Regions from separate parts of the Streptomyces polyrhachis genome, predicted to be linked through region 1. Evidence: riboswitches for the same ligand, from Rfam matches in the RefSeq annotation. Region 1 holds a riboswitch; each other region holds the start of a gene.
What was found. Region 1 has a riboswitch for cyclic di-AMP ahead of ACFQLX_RS23140 (transglycosylase family protein). Riboswitches for the same ligand answer to the same signal wherever they lie in the genome.

Region 1 (4,714 bases):
CAGTTCTGGTCGGTGTACGTGCCCTCGTCGCTGGTCGGCGGGGCGGCGCTGACCGCGACGCTGGAGCAGGTCGACGCGGTGCGGCTGCTGGCCGCGCGCTATCCGCGCGAGCTGCGGCTGTCGTTCACGGCGGCCGACATGGAGACGGCGCGTTCCGAGGGGCGGATCGCCTCGCTGATGGGTGCGGAGGGCGGGCACTCCATCGACAACTCCCTCGGTGCGCTGCGGGGGTTGTACGAGCTGGGGGTGCGCTACATGACGCTCACCCACAACGACAGCAACGACTGGGCGGACTCCGCCACCGACGAGCCGCGCCACGACGGGCTGGCCCCGTTCGGCGAGGAGGTCGTGCGGGAGATGAACCGGCTCGGGATGCTCGTCGACCTCTCCCACACCGCCCCGGCGACGATGCGCGACGCGCTGCGGGTGAGCGAGGCGCCGGTGATCTTCTCGCACTCCTCGGCGCGGGCGGTCTGCGACCATCCGCGCAACATCCCCGACGACGTGCTGGAGCGGCTGGCGGTGAACGGGGGCGTGGCGATGGCGACGTTCGTACCGAAGTTCGTCCTGCCCGCGGCCATCGAGTGGACCCTCTCCGCGGACGCGAACATGCGCGCGCACGGGCTGGATCCGCTCGATCTGAGCGAGGAGGGCAAGCGGGTCCAGCTCGCCTTCGAGGCGGCCAATCCGCGCCCGGTGGCGACGGTTTCGGTGGTTGCGGACCATCTTGACCACATGCGCGAGGTTGCCGGAGTCAACCATATTGGTATCGGTGGGGACTACGACGGCACCGCTTTCACTCCGGCCGGGCTGGAGGACGTGGCGGGATATCCGAATCTCATCGCCGAGCTTTTGCGCCGCAACTGGTCTGATTCAGACATTTCCCAGCTGACATGGCGCAATGCCGTGCGCGTGCTGGCGGATGCCGAATCGGTCGCAACGGACATCTCGGGGCGTCGCGGACCTTCTGTCGTCACGCTCGGTTCGGTAGTGGCCTAAGTCACGGATAAATGCGCCCACATTGATCCACTCGGCGGCCGGTTCGCCGCGGCGTCCCCATCTGCCCTTCCCAGGGCCGGGATTGGGGGCATGCGGGCGAACCGGCCGCCCACTGGGCGATCTTGGACGCTTGGTCCGTAGCGTCGCTTAGGTCCGTTTTGAGGTGGCGAAATGATGTTTAGACCTCTGCGGAGAGCTTGTTAAGGGACAACCCTTATGCCTACGGTGCTCGCCATGTTCCGTATGTGACCCGGGAGCATCTCGCAGCCGGTACGCCTAGTTCTGCCGCCGGTTCGCGTGCAAACGACTTATGTCACCAGGCAGAAGCGGGGGACCCACAGGTAAGCCGCCCGTCCGTGCGCCCATGCGCGGAGGGGCTTGGGGTGAAGTCGCGCCTCGAATCGGAATCCATGATTCCGCTTCAGGCCGGCCGGGCGATTCTCCAGCCCGAACCCGACAGCTCACCTCGCAGGCGTCGGAGAGGAGCACCACCATGTCCGCACGCGCACGTCATCGTCGCCTCGGCCGCATAGCGCGTTCCCGTACGACCCTCGTCGTCGCCGCCTCCGGCGCCGGCGTCGCCCTGCCGCTGCTGGCGGGCGCCGGCAGCGCACAGGCCGCCTCCGTCGACACCTGGGACGCCGTCGCCCAGTGCGAGGCCACCGGCAACTGGGCCATCAACACCGGCAACGGCTTCTACGGCGGCCTGCAGTTCGTGCAGAGCACCTGGGACGCCTACGGCGGCGGGGCGTACGCCTCGCGCGCCGACCTCGCCACCAAGGAGCAGCAGATCGCGGTCGCCGAGAAGGTGCTCGCCGACCAGGGCCCCGGCGCCTGGCCGCACTGCTCGCAGGTGGCCGGCCTGACCCAGGGCGGCCCCGCCCCGGAGCTGGGCGGCTCCGACGAGGAGTCCGCCGAGCAGTCGGCCGCGAAGCCCGCCGAACAGCCTGCCGAACAGCAGGAGAGCGCCCCGGCCGCCCCGGCCGAGAAGCCTGCTACGAAGCCCGCTGAGCAGGTCGCCGCCCCGCAGACCACCACCAAGCCGGGCACCTACCACGTGGTCAAGGGCGACACCCTCTGGGACATCGCCCAGCGCCACGAGGTCAAGGGCGGCTGGAAGTCCGTCTACGCGGCCAACAAGGCCGTCATCGGCGGCGACCCGGACCTGATCTTCCCCGGCCAGCGCTACGAGCTGGGCGCGAAGTCCCAGGTCACCTTCGAGGCCCCCAAGACCTCGCAGGCTCCCCGGGCCCAGCAGTCCTCCGCGCGCACCGCCACCACCGAGGCGCCCAAGGCCGCCACGCAGGAGCAGGGCGGCGCCGAGGAGGCTCCTGCCGACTCCACCGGCGCCAGCACCACCAGCGGCTACGTCCGCCCGGTCCCGTCCGGCATCTCCACCCCGTACCACCAGGCGGGCGGCTCCTGGGCCTCCGGCTACCACACCGGTGTGGACTTCTCCGCCGCCAGCGGCACCTCCGTGCACGCCATAGCGGCCGGCACCGTGGTCTCCGCGGGCTGGTCCGGCTCGTACGGCAACGAGGTCGTCCTCAAGCACGCCGACGGCCGCTACAGCCAGTACGCCCACCTCTCCTCGCTGTCGGTCTCGGCCGGTCAGACGGTCGGCGCGGGCACCCAGCTGGGCCTGTCGGGCTCCACGGGCAACTCCACGGGCCCGCACCTGCACTTCGAGGTGCGCACCACCCCGAACTACGGCTCGGACATAGACCCGCTCGCGTACCTGCGCGCGCACGGCGTCAACGTCTGATCCGCGCCCCACGCGCACGGCAGTGCACGGCAGTGCACAGCAATAGACGGCAGAGCCCCCCGGTTCCGGCGGACCGGGGGGCTCTGCCGTGCGCTCAGCAGGCGCAGAGGCAGAACGGGTGGCCGGCCGGGTCCGCGTAGACCCGCCAGCCGCGCTCGCCGTCGCCGGCGTCCAGCAGCGTCGCGCCCAGGGCGAGGACCCGCTCCTGCGCCGAGTCCAGCTCCGCGCGCGGCACTTCGAGGTCGAGGTGGAGCTGCTGGGCGCCGGTGGTGCCGGGCCACTGCGGCGCCACGTGCCCGGGCACGTGCTGGAAGGCGAGGCGGGCGCCGCCCTCCAGGGTGAGCTCGATCCAGTCCTCGTGGACCTGCTTGACCGTGCCGCCGAGGACCTGGGCGTAGAACTCCGCGAGCGCGCGGGGGTCGCGGCAGTCGAGGGCGGTCGGGCCGAGTACGGCGATGGGCATGGGGGCTCCTCCGTGCGGGTGGCGGGTACGGGTAACGAACCCCGCCACCGCATCATTCCCCCAACGGGGCGCGCCCGCGCGGAGGTTCAGCCCTCAAGCTTCGCCCGCAGCCGGCGGCCCTTCTCCGTCGCCTGCGCGTTCAGGTCCTCCTGGAACGCCTCCATGCGCGCGCGCACCTCCGGCTCGTACGCGCCGATGATCCGCGCGGCGAGCAGGCCCGCGTTGCGCGCGCCGCCGACCGAGACCGTGGCGACGGGGACGCCGGCCGGCATCTGCACGATGGACAGCAGGGAGTCCATGCCGTCGAGGTACTTCAGCGGGACCGGCACCCCGATCACCGGCAGCGGGGTCACCGAGGCGAGCATGCCGGGCAGGTGCGCCGCGCCGCCCGCGCCGGCGACGATCGCCTTCAGGCCGCGGCCCGCGGCGGCCTCCCCGTACGCGATCATCTCGCGGGGCATCCGGTGCGCGGACAGGACGTCGACCTCGTAGGGGATCTCGAACTCGTCCAGCGCGACCGCCGCGGCCTCCATCACCGGCCAGTCGGAGTCGGAGCCCATCACGATGCCGACCTGGGGCTGCGTGCTCATTCGGTGATCGTCCCTCGCAGGTAGCCGGCCGCGTGCCGGGCGCGGTCGCGGACGTCCGCGAGCTCGTCGCCGTAGGTGTTGACGTGGCCGACCTTGCGGCCGGGCTTCACGTCCTTGCCGTACATGTGGATCTTCAGGCCGGGGTCGCGGGCCATGCAGTGCAGGTACGCCTGGTACATGTCGGGGTAGTCGCCGCCCAGGACGTTCGCCATGACCGTCCACCTCGCGCGCGGGCGCGGGTCGCCCAGCGGGAGGTCGAGGACCGCGCGGACGTGGTTGGCGAACTGGGAGGTGACGGCGCCGTCCTGGGTCCAGTGGCCGGAGTTGTGCGGGCGCATGGCCAGCTCGTTGACGAGGATCGCGGGCTCGCCGTCCGCGCCGGCGACCTCGAACAGCTCCACCGCGAGATGGCCCACCACGTCCAGCTCGCGGGCCACCCGCAGCGCCAACTCCTGGGCACGCAGGGCCAGTTCGGGCGCCAGGTCGGGGGCGGGGGCGATGACCGTGTCGCAGACCCCGGCCACCTGGACGGACTCCACCACCGGGTAGGCGACCGCCTGGCCGCTGGGCGAGCGCACCACGTTGGCGGCCAGCTCGCGCCGGAAGTCGACCTTCTCCTCCGCCAGTACGGGCACGCCGGCGCGGAAGGGCTCGGCGGCGTCGGCCTCGGAGCGGACGAACCAGACGCCCTTGCCGTCGTAGCCGCCGCGCACCGTCTTGAGGATGACGGGGTAGCCGTCGCCCTCCTGCGCGAAGCGCGTCACGTCGGCGGGGTCGGCGACCAGCCGGTGGCGCGGGCAGGGGACGCCCAATTCAGTGAGGCGGGCGCGCATGACGCCCTTGTCCTGGGCGTGCGCCAGCGCCTCGGGCCCGGGGCGCACGGCGACGCCCTCCGCC
Region 2 (4,714 bases), on a different contig from region 1:
CCGTCCGCTCCGGCGGTGAGCGCGGTGACCGGGACGACGAGGGCCTTGCCGTCGGTGCGGGCCGCCTCGATCGTCAACCGCACGTCCTGGCCGACGAGTTCGGCGGGGAGGCGCTTGTCCGGGTCGATGCGCAGCAGGTAGCCGCTCTGGCCGGGCGCCTGGGCCGCGTCGCCGCCCTGCCCGCCGCCCTGGCCGTCCCCGCCACCGCCGCCCGGCGCACCGGGCAGGCTCATCGACGTGGCGACGGAGGCGACGTGCGCGGCGGCCTCCACGCCGGTCAGCTCGGAGAGGATGCGTACCCGCTGGCCCTTGCGGACCAGGCCCTTCTGGTACTCCTGCAGGTACGCCTGGACGATGAGCCTCCCGGCGGAGACCGTCATCACGGTCCCCTCGACGCGGGAGCCGACCCGGCCGGGCACGGCGTCGACGCGGGCGGGGAATCCCTGGAGGAAGACCACTTCCCCGGCGGGGAGTCGGGGTCCGGCGGCGGACTGGGCCTCGGTGAGCGCCTGGCGCGCCTTGGCGAGGTCCTGGCGGGCGTAGCGCAGGGCGCGGTCGGCGTCGGCACCGGCGCCCTGCGCGTCCGCGGCCTCCTGCGCCTCCTCCACGGCGCGGCGGCCCTGCGTCACCGCGTCCTCGGCGGCCCTGATGCCGTCGCCGTTGTCGTCGAGCGCGGGGAGGGGGTCGTAACCGATCGCCGTGTAAAGGGAGTTGAGCGCGCTCTTGGTTCCTGATCCGAAGACACCGGCCGCGTCGGCGCCGGTGCCGTGCCCGAGACCGCGCAGGGCCTGCTGCAACTGCCGTACGTCGTCGCCCTCGGCGCCGGGCTTGAGGTCCCGGTAGACCGGCACCCGCCCCGGCAGGACGAACACCGGGCGGCCGGAGACCTCCATCAGCAGCTGGCCCGCCCTGAGGGTGTCGCCCTGCTTGACGGCCAGCTTGGTGACGACCGGCGCGGCGGCGCTCTCCCCGCCGGATACCTGCGGCGCCACGTCCACGCTCTGCCCGGCGCCGACCTGCCCGCGCACGATGACGGAGGAGGTCAGCACCCGGTGCTCCACGGGCGCGGTCAGCACGGACCGCTCGGGCGGCCCGGCGTCGGCCGCCGCCTGCGAGGGCGACTTCACGAGGGTGGAGGCGACGACCCCGGCGGCGGCGAGAAGCGCGGCACCGACGGCGACGGCGCCGATCCAGCGCCGCCGGCGGGCGAGGGCGGGGGGGCCGGCTTTCGCGGGCCCGGCTTTCGCGGACTCGGCTTTCGCGGACTCGGGGGCCCTCACCTGGGCGGGCAGCGCCCCCCGAGGCAGCACACCGTCCGTCCCCTCCAAGCTCGCCAGGTCGGCGGCAGAGCGCTCCGCCAACGTCTCGGTGTCCTCGTGCACGGGGCAACCGTCCTTTGTCGCGCTGCTCGGAAGGAGTCGTCAACTCTCTTCAACTGACGTCGCTGGCAGGTTACTTGTTACACCGATCTTGCCGCCGAGGTCGCCGGTTCCGCGACCGTGGCCGAAATACGCGGTCCCCGTGTCCGGGTCACCGCGCCGGGCCGCGGACATGCCGAGCGGCCCTGATGTCGGGGGGTGTGCCATCAGGGCCGCCGGCGTTTCGGGGGCGCGCCGCAGGCGCCGGGGTGGGCGGCGGGGGCGCGCGGGGTGCTATGGGGCGGGGGTCAGACCGTGGCGCCGTGGTTGCGCAGCCAGGCCATCGGGTCGACGCCGGCGCCGCCGCTGGTGTGGACCTCCAGGTGCAGGTGCGCGCCGCTGACGTTGCCCGTGGCGCCCACGCGGCCGATCACCTCGCCCGTCGTGACCTTGCCGGAGGACTTCAGGATCGACGAGAGGTGGTTGTACCAGACCTCGGTGCCGTCATCGAGGGTGACGATGATCTGGTAGCCGTAGGCGCTGCCGGCCCAGCCCGCGCTGGTGATCGTGCCCGTGTGCACGTTCTTGATCGGCGTGCCCGTCGAGGCCGCGAAGTCCAGGCCCGTGTGGTAGCCGCTGGACCACATGTCGCCGGCCTGGCCGTAGACGGCGGTGATCGAGTAGGAGGAGAGCGGGGCGATGTAGCTCGCCGCCAGCTTGGCCAGGCGCTCCGCCTCGGCCTTGGCCTTCGCGGCCTCCTCGGCCTTGCGGCGGGCCTCCTCTTCCAGGCGCTGCTTCTCGGCCTCGGCCTCCGCCTTGGCCTTCTCGGCCTCCGCGGCCGCCTTCTCCGCCGCGGCCTGCTTCAGCGCGGCCAGCTCGGCGGCGTCCGCGGCGGCCTGCTGCTCCTCGGCCTGCTCCAGGATGCGGGCGCGCAGCGCCTCGCCGGAGTCGACCGCGGTCGTGCCGTCCTCGCCGGCCAGGCCGACCTGGGTGAGCGGGGTGCTGGCGGTCGTCGTGGTGGTGGTGGCGCCGTCCTCGTCCGAGAGGAGCGAGCCCACGCCGGGCAGGGAGTCGGCGTCCGGGAGGCTGCCCGCTATGCCGTGCGCCACGTCCGCGACGGGCTCGGGCATGGAGATCGCCACCGGCGGCTTGGACTGGGCCTGCGCCATGCTGCTCGCACCGACGGCGGCGAAGACGCCGACGCCGAGGACGGCACCGCTGCGGGCCATGCTGCCCCGGGTCTGCTTGGGAGCGCGGCGGCGACCGCGCGAACGCGGGTCGTCCTGACCGGGTGTCCACTCCTCGCGGGGCCAGGGGCCGTCGTCGTACCCTTCCTCATTGAGGACATAACCGTCGTACGACGTGCTGGGGCCGGGCCTGTGTGACGCCACGTGGGCGTGCTCCTTTCCTTCCTTCACGTCTACCGGGTTAGCTGACGGGTTCGGAGCAGGAAGGTCTCCTACGGGCCTGGCCCCGTGAGGGGTTGGGCCCGATTCACCCCAAGGTGGTGGTTCCCCGGTTCCCTTGGGCACAGCGGTGGCTCTGGTGTCCCAGCGGCCGCGGAGGCGGCTGCTGCTACGGGTGCTGCGCTCTCGGAATTCGACATCGGCGCACGGTGCCGTCTCTTGCGACGACAGTGACGACCGCGCTGCGTTATCGAACGCTAGTAGAGACACCCCCGGGATTCCAAGTCGTTCCAGCAGGAGAATTGGCCGCCGGCCAGGGATTTTTCAGACCCAACCCACCTCAAACCGGCAAGTAGGGTTGAGATTTGATTACGGCCACCGCGGACATGCGTGCGCCCCGTGCTCCGAAGGGAGAGCGCCCGGTCACGGAGAGTGCGACGGCGCCTTGACGTCCGCCGCCGCCCCCGCGACCACCGCGCTCCCCCCGCCGACCGCCCCCAGCCGCCGCGCGCACGTGCGGGACTGGAGTGCCGACAGGGCCGCCAGGACCGCGCCCAGCGCCAGCCAGCCCGCCGGGCCCGCCGCCAGGACCGCGCCGGTGAGCAGCGGGGGGCCGGCCGACTTCTGGACGGACTGGGCCATGCCCGCCACGCCCAGGTACGGCGCCCGCTCCCGCTCCGGTGCCAGCGCGACCGCCAGCTCCCAGGAGCTGACCGAGCGCATCAGCTCCGCCAGCGTGACCAGGACCGCCGCGGCCAGCAGCAGCGCCGAGTCCCAGCCCGCGCCCAGCGGCGTCCAGGGCCCCGAGAGCGCGAGCAGTACGCAGCCGGCGGCGATCAGCGCCCCGTAGCGGCCCAGCGCCCGCACCGCGCCGGGCGTGCCGTAGAAGCGGCGGGAGACGGGGAGTTGGAGCAGGACGACCATGACCGTGTTGACCACCAGGAAGGCCGGGATCAGCGCGTGCGGCGCGTCCGTCGCGGTCACCAGCCACAGCGGCAGCCCGACCATCAGCACGCTGTCGTCGAGGTGCATGGGCACGTCGAGCAGGACGAAGCGCAGGTAGCCCCGGTCGCGCCACGGGCTGCGCACCCCCGCGCCGCGCGCGTCACCGGAGCCGGAGCCCGAGCCCGAGCCGGAACCGGAGCCCGAGCCGGCGCCCGAGTCGGCAGCGCGGGGCCGGGCCGCCTTCCGCAGCCGGGTGCACCGCACCAGCGCCGCCGACACCGCGAAGGACAGCGCGTTGGCCAGGATCATCCAGCGGTACGCCTCCAGCGCCAGCCCCAGCGCCGCCGCCCCCGCGCCCACCGCGTAGCCGGCGTTGGCCGCCGTACGGAACAGGGCCTGATAGGTGCCGCGCTCCTCCCCCGCCACCTCGGTCGCGAAGACCATCTCCAGCGTCTTCGCCGCCCGGTCCGCCGCGCAGGTCAGCGCCACGACCGGCAGCAGCGCGGCGAAGGAGTCGAGGGCGAGCAGCAGCCCCACCGTGGCGATCCGCAGCAGGTGGCAGCCGACGAGCAGGGTGCGCACCGGGACGGCCGCCGCCAGCCGTCCGGCCAGCGGGGAGCCGGCGATGCCCGCGACGCCGCCGAGGCCCAGCAGCAGGCCGATCTCGCCGGCGTCCAGGCCCGTGACGAAGGTGAAGTACAGGACGCGGGAGGCGGACCAGACGCCGTTGCCGGCGCGGTCGAGGAACTGGGCGACGAGCATGGTCCGCGCATCGCGTCCGCCCGGTGGATAGCGCAGTTGTGCGATCACGCCCCGCCGGTCGCGTCCCCGTCCCGTGCCGCGCATCCCGTCCGCCCCTCCGCCGCCGGCCACCCCAAGATATCTTGACGTCAAGATATCTTGGGGCAGTCTCGCCGGACCGGGCGGCCGCCGTCAACGGGAATTCGCCGCCTCACCCCTTCCGGGGCGGCAGCCGGCTCGGCTCCGGGTCGAGGTAGACGTGCT
Region 3 (4,714 bases), on a different contig from region 1:
ATGGAGGTGCTCAACGCCAAGGAGCGGGGCGTGCCCGCGTATAGGCGACCGACTCTCCCGCAGCTGTTCGTGACCGGCCGATTCAGGGGCGGTATCGCACCCTGATAGGGCGCTTCGCCGCCACGGGACTGGAGTTGGGCGGGCGGCAGGGTGTGCGGCGGCCTCATCATGCGCGGACTGCGCACCCTGCCGGTGGAGTTCACACCGCTCGGCCGCCTGTAAAGGGGGCGGCCGCGTCAACCCCTTGTGGCGGGACGGGGGACATTCCGTGATGTACGCGTTATCCGGGGGCCATCGACTTGTGATCCGGCACGCAACACGGCTATGTTCACCGCCAACTCTCGAAACGTACGGTTGAACGAAAGGCATACGCATGCTCACCGGGAACGGTCGTCACCGTCGCCCCCGACAGGCGCCCGCCTTCGTCGTGACCGCCGGCGTCACCAGCGCCGTCGCCCTGCCGCTGCTGGCCGCCGCCGGCAGCGCCGCCTTCGCGGCCGACGGCAAGACCTGGGACAAGGTCGCCCAGTGCGAGAGCGACGCCCTCTGGAGCGCCAACACCGGCAACGGCTACTACGGCGGCCTGCAGCTGACCCGCGAGCAGTGGGACGAGCACGGCGGCCGCGACTACGCCGACCGCCCCGACTACGCCAGCCGCGGCCAGCAGATCGCCGTCGGCGAGCAGATCCTCAACGCGGAGGGCCCCGACGCCTTCCCGCGCTGCGCCGACCTCGGCGGACTGCGCCAGGACGCCGGGAACCCGGAGATCGACCCGGGCCGGGACTACCCCGACTACGCCCGCCAGGACACCAGGGCCCGCGAGCACACGGCGGAGCCCGGGAGCGGCGACGAGGCGTTCACCGACGGCGGCGGCAGGCACCGCGGTCCGGAGTCCGCCGAGGGCCGCGGCGAGCAGGGCAACGGCAGCGGCAAGGGCAGGCACCGCGGTACGCCGGACAACGCGCCCGTCGAGTTCGACGGGACGATCGGCGCCCCCACGCTGCCCACCCCCGCGGACGTCCTCGACCCGCTGATCGACCCCCTGATCGACCCCCTGGCCGGCGAGCTGCCGACCGCCGCGCCCGCCGACCCCGGCGCCCCGGCCGCACAGGCCCCGGGCCGATCGGGTGAAAAGCGCGTCAAGAACCGCGCGGACAGCGTCCTGCCCACCCCCGCCGACACCCTCGGCCAGCTGATCGACGAGGCGCAGAGCGCCACGGCGGAGTCCATCCCCGCTGGTCAGTCCGGTCTGCTGGGCCAGTGGTGAGCACCGGCCGCGAGCGCTAGCCCGCACCGGGCACTGTGGGGCGTACGAACGAAAAGCGGGCCGCCGGGTTTACCGGCGGCCCGCTTCCCGTCGTACGGCCGCACCTTCGCCCGGCCCGGTGTCCACCTGCGCTTTGCGTGCCCACGGCGGCCGGACCGCGTCCCCGGGGCCCCGATCGGCGACCCGGCGACGCGAGCTGACGTATCGTCCGAAATCTTTGAACACGGGATGTTTGTGTGCTTACCGTCGCCTCGCTCGCCAACGGCGGGCACCGGTGATCGCCTCGCCGAATCCTGTCGGCGTTCACCGGACACCTGCGCAAGCGCACCGCGGACAGGAACGGGGGACCCAGGTAAGTGCCGGGAGCGGTCCGCCGTCGGCGGACCCGACCGGCTTGGGGTGAAGCCGTGTGGGAGCACACGCGGCCGGGCACTCACCAGTCCCGAACCCGACAGCTCACCTCGTAGGCGTCGGTGAGAAGTGAATGTCATGCAGCATTCGGATCTTCCTGCCGCGGACAGCACGACCAGCGCGACCCAGCGGATCGCGCTGCTCCTCGGGGCGGCAGTGGCCCTCCCCCTCGTGGGCGCCGCCCCGGCCGCGGCCGCCCCGATCGACACCTGGGAGAAGGTCGCCCGGTGCGAGTCGGGCGGCAACTGGGCGATCAACACCGGCAACGGCTACTTCGGCGGGGTGCAGTTCTCCCGGTCCAGCTGGGCCGCCGCCGGCGGCCACCGCTACGCCTCGCGTGCCGACCTGGCCTCCAAGCACGAGCAGATCGCCGTCGCCGAGCGGCTGCTGCGGATGCAGGGCCCCGGCGCCTGGCCCAACTGCGGCCCGCGCGCCGGACTCAGCCGCGGCTCCGCGGCGCCCGAGACGGCCGCCGAGCGGGCCCGTGTCCGCCAGGCACCCCCGGCGACCGCGGCACCCTCGAAGGGGTCTTCGAACGGATCGGCCCAGGCGGACGCCAAGCGCGGCTCGCGCACGGTCTACCGGGCGATGTACGTCGTGCGCCCCGGCGACACCCTGCACACCGTCGCCCGCAAGCACGGCGTGGACGGCGGCTGGGCGGAGGTCTACGCCGCCAACTCCGAGACGGTGGGCGGCAATCCGAACCTCATCCGCCCCGGCCAGCGGCTGAAGATCACCTGACGGATCCGCAGCAGCCCGTACGGGGCGGCCGGGAGGGGACTCCCGGCCGCCCCGCGGTCCGCGGGCGCACATCCTTCGCGACCCACGAGCGCGCACCCGCGCCGTGCGGCCCGCACACCGCTCCCTCCACGGTTGATCGACCGGCAACCCGTTAGGCTCGGTCCCGCACCAGTCCTGTGCCGGCACCGCACCCGCGCCGCCGGCCATCCTTTCGAAGGAGAAACCGTGCCGTCGATCGACGTCGTCGTAGCCCGCGAGATCCTGGACTCCCGAGGCAACCCCACGGTCGAGGTCGAGGTCGGCCTCGACGACGGCAGCACCGGCCGTGCCGCCGTCCCCTCCGGCGCCTCCACCGGCGCCTTCGAGGCCATCGAACTGCGCGACGGCGACATGTCGCGCTACGGCGGCAAGGGCGTGGAGAAGGCCGTCCTCGCCGTCATCGAGCAGATCGGCCCGGAGCTGGTGGGCTACGACGCCACCGAGCAGCGGCTGATCGACCAGGCGATGTTCGACCTGGACGCCACCGAGGACAAGTCCTCGCTCGGCGCCAACGCCATCCTCGGCGTCTCCCTCGCCGTGGCGCACGCCGCCTCCGAGGCCTCCGACCTGCCGCTCTTCCGCTACCTGGGCGGCCCCAACGCGCACGTGCTGCCCGTGCCGATGATGAACATCCTCAACGGCGGCAGCCACGCGGACTCCAACGTCGACATCCAGGAGTTCATGATCGCCCCGATCGGCGCGGAGACCTTCTCCGAGGCCGTGCGCTGGGGCGCGGAGGTCTACCACACCCTCAAGGGGGTCCTGAAGGAGCGCGGCCTGTCCACCGGCCTGGGCGACGAGGGCGGCTTCGCGCCCGACCTCGCCTCCAACCGCGAGGCGCTCGACCTCATCGTCGAGGCCATCGAGAAGGCCGGCTACGTCCCCGGCCAGGACATCGCGCTGGCCCTGGACGTCGCCGCCTCCGAGTTCCACAAGGACGGCACGTACGTCTTCGAGGGCAAGGAGCGCACCGCCGCGGAGATGATCGACTACTACGCCGACCTGGTCGACTCGTACCCGATGGTCTCCATCGAGGACCCGCTGAACGAGGAGGACTGGGAGGGCTGGAAGGCCATCACCGAGCGCCTCGGCGACAAGGTCCAGCTCGTCGGCGACGACCTGTTCGTCACCAACCCCGAGCGCCTGGGCCGCGGCATCGCGGAGGGCGCGGGCAACGCGCTGCTGGTGAAGGTCAACCAGATCGGCTCGCTGTCGGAGACCCTCGACGCGGTCGAGCTGGCCCAGCGCAACGGCTTCAAGTGCATGATGTCCCACCGCTCCGGCGAGACCGAGGACGTCACCATCGCCGACCTGGCCGTCGCCACCAACTGCGGCCAGATCAAGACCGGCGCCCCGGCCCGCTCCGAGCGCGTCGCGAAGTACAACCAGCTGCTGCGCATCGAGGAGATCCTCGACGACGCCGCCGTCTACGCGGGCCGCGGCGCCTTCCCGCGCTTCGGCCGGTAGCCACTGCGGTACGTCCGACGGCCGCCCCTTCGCCGGGGGCGGCCGTCGGCGTACGGGGGCCCGTACGCGCCCCATCTCCCGGGCGCCCGGCGCGCTTTGCCGTCTTGCCGGCGCACGAATCTGCGCCGTGCGCCTCGGGCAGGTGTGCGGCGCATTACGGTAGGGGCGATGCCACCCAAGGATCGGTTCTCCACCACCACCCGGCTGCGGCTGCTCGGCGAGCAGGCCGTCGTGCGGGCGTCCGAGCGCGTCTACCGCGCCCGCCCCGTGCGGCGCAGCAGGCTCACCGGCCGGGCGGCCCTCCTCGCACTGGTCCTGTGCGCGCTGATCGTCGCGCTGGCGTACCCGATGCGGCAGTACGTGTCCCAGCGCGCGGAGATCGCCGACCAGCGCACGGAGAAGGAGCGCTCGGCGGCCCGGGTGGAGCGCCTGCGCGACGAGAAGGCCCGCTGGCAGGACGAGGAGTACCTCCGCCGCCAGGCCCGCGAGCGCCTCCACTACGTCACCCCCGGCGAGACCTCGTACACGGTCCGGGACGGCTCGGCGGACGCGGAACGCGACCGCGACGGTGACGGGGCGGCGGACCGCCCCTGGTACGACAACCTCCTCGACGGCGTGGACACAGCGGACCGGTAGCGACGCCCGGCAGGCTCTGGGCGGCCGGAGGCGGGGGGTGTGTCGGCTCTGAGAAGATCGGACCCATGGAAACACCGCCGCCCGCCACCCCGCACACCCTTCCCACGGACGCGGACCTCGCCGCCGTACGTGCCCAGCTCGGCCGTACCCCGC

Region 2: another riboswitch for cyclic di-AMP. It lies ahead of ACFQLX_RS24325 (M23 family metallopeptidase); the one in region 1 lies ahead of ACFQLX_RS23140 (transglycosylase family protein).
Region 3: another riboswitch for cyclic di-AMP. It lies ahead of ACFQLX_RS21565 (transglycosylase family protein); the one in region 1 lies ahead of ACFQLX_RS23140 (transglycosylase family protein).

Annotation. Positions count from the first base shown of each region.
Region 1 is NZ_JBHSZO010000048.1:9,872-14,585, reverse strand. Features, by position in the region: gene ACFQLX_RS23145 (dipeptidase) at 1-999, shown strand, start outside; cyclic di-AMP (ydaO/yuaA leader) riboswitch at 1,295-1,487, shown strand; gene ACFQLX_RS23140 (transglycosylase family protein) at 1,493-2,764, shown strand; gene ACFQLX_RS23135 (VOC family protein) at 2,859-3,227, opposite strand; gene purE (5-(carboxyamino)imidazole ribonucleotide mutase) at 3,314-3,817, opposite strand; gene ACFQLX_RS23125 (5-(carboxyamino)imidazole ribonucleotide synthase) at 3,814-4,714, opposite strand, start outside.
Region 2 is NZ_JBHSZO010000057.1:11,658-16,371, forward strand. Features, by position in the region: gene ACFQLX_RS24320 (peptidoglycan-binding protein) at 1-1,382, opposite strand, end outside; gene ACFQLX_RS24325 (M23 family metallopeptidase) at 1,667-2,749, opposite strand; cyclic di-AMP (ydaO/yuaA leader) riboswitch at 2,761-2,904, opposite strand; gene ACFQLX_RS24330 (MFS transporter) at 3,188-4,519, opposite strand; gene ACFQLX_RS24335 (cation diffusion facilitator family transporter) at 4,662-4,714, opposite strand, start outside.
Region 3 is NZ_JBHSZO010000040.1:22,177-26,890, reverse strand. Features, by position in the region: gene ACFQLX_RS21575 (recombinase family protein) at 1-105, shown strand, start outside; gene ACFQLX_RS21570 (transglycosylase family protein) at 428-1,267, shown strand; cyclic di-AMP (ydaO/yuaA leader) riboswitch at 1,615-1,752, shown strand; gene ACFQLX_RS21565 (transglycosylase family protein) at 1,757-2,419, shown strand; gene eno (phosphopyruvate hydratase) at 2,645-3,925, shown strand; gene ACFQLX_RS21555 (FtsB family cell division protein) at 4,094-4,561, shown strand; gene ACFQLX_RS21550 (DUF501 domain-containing protein) at 4,627-4,714, shown strand, end outside.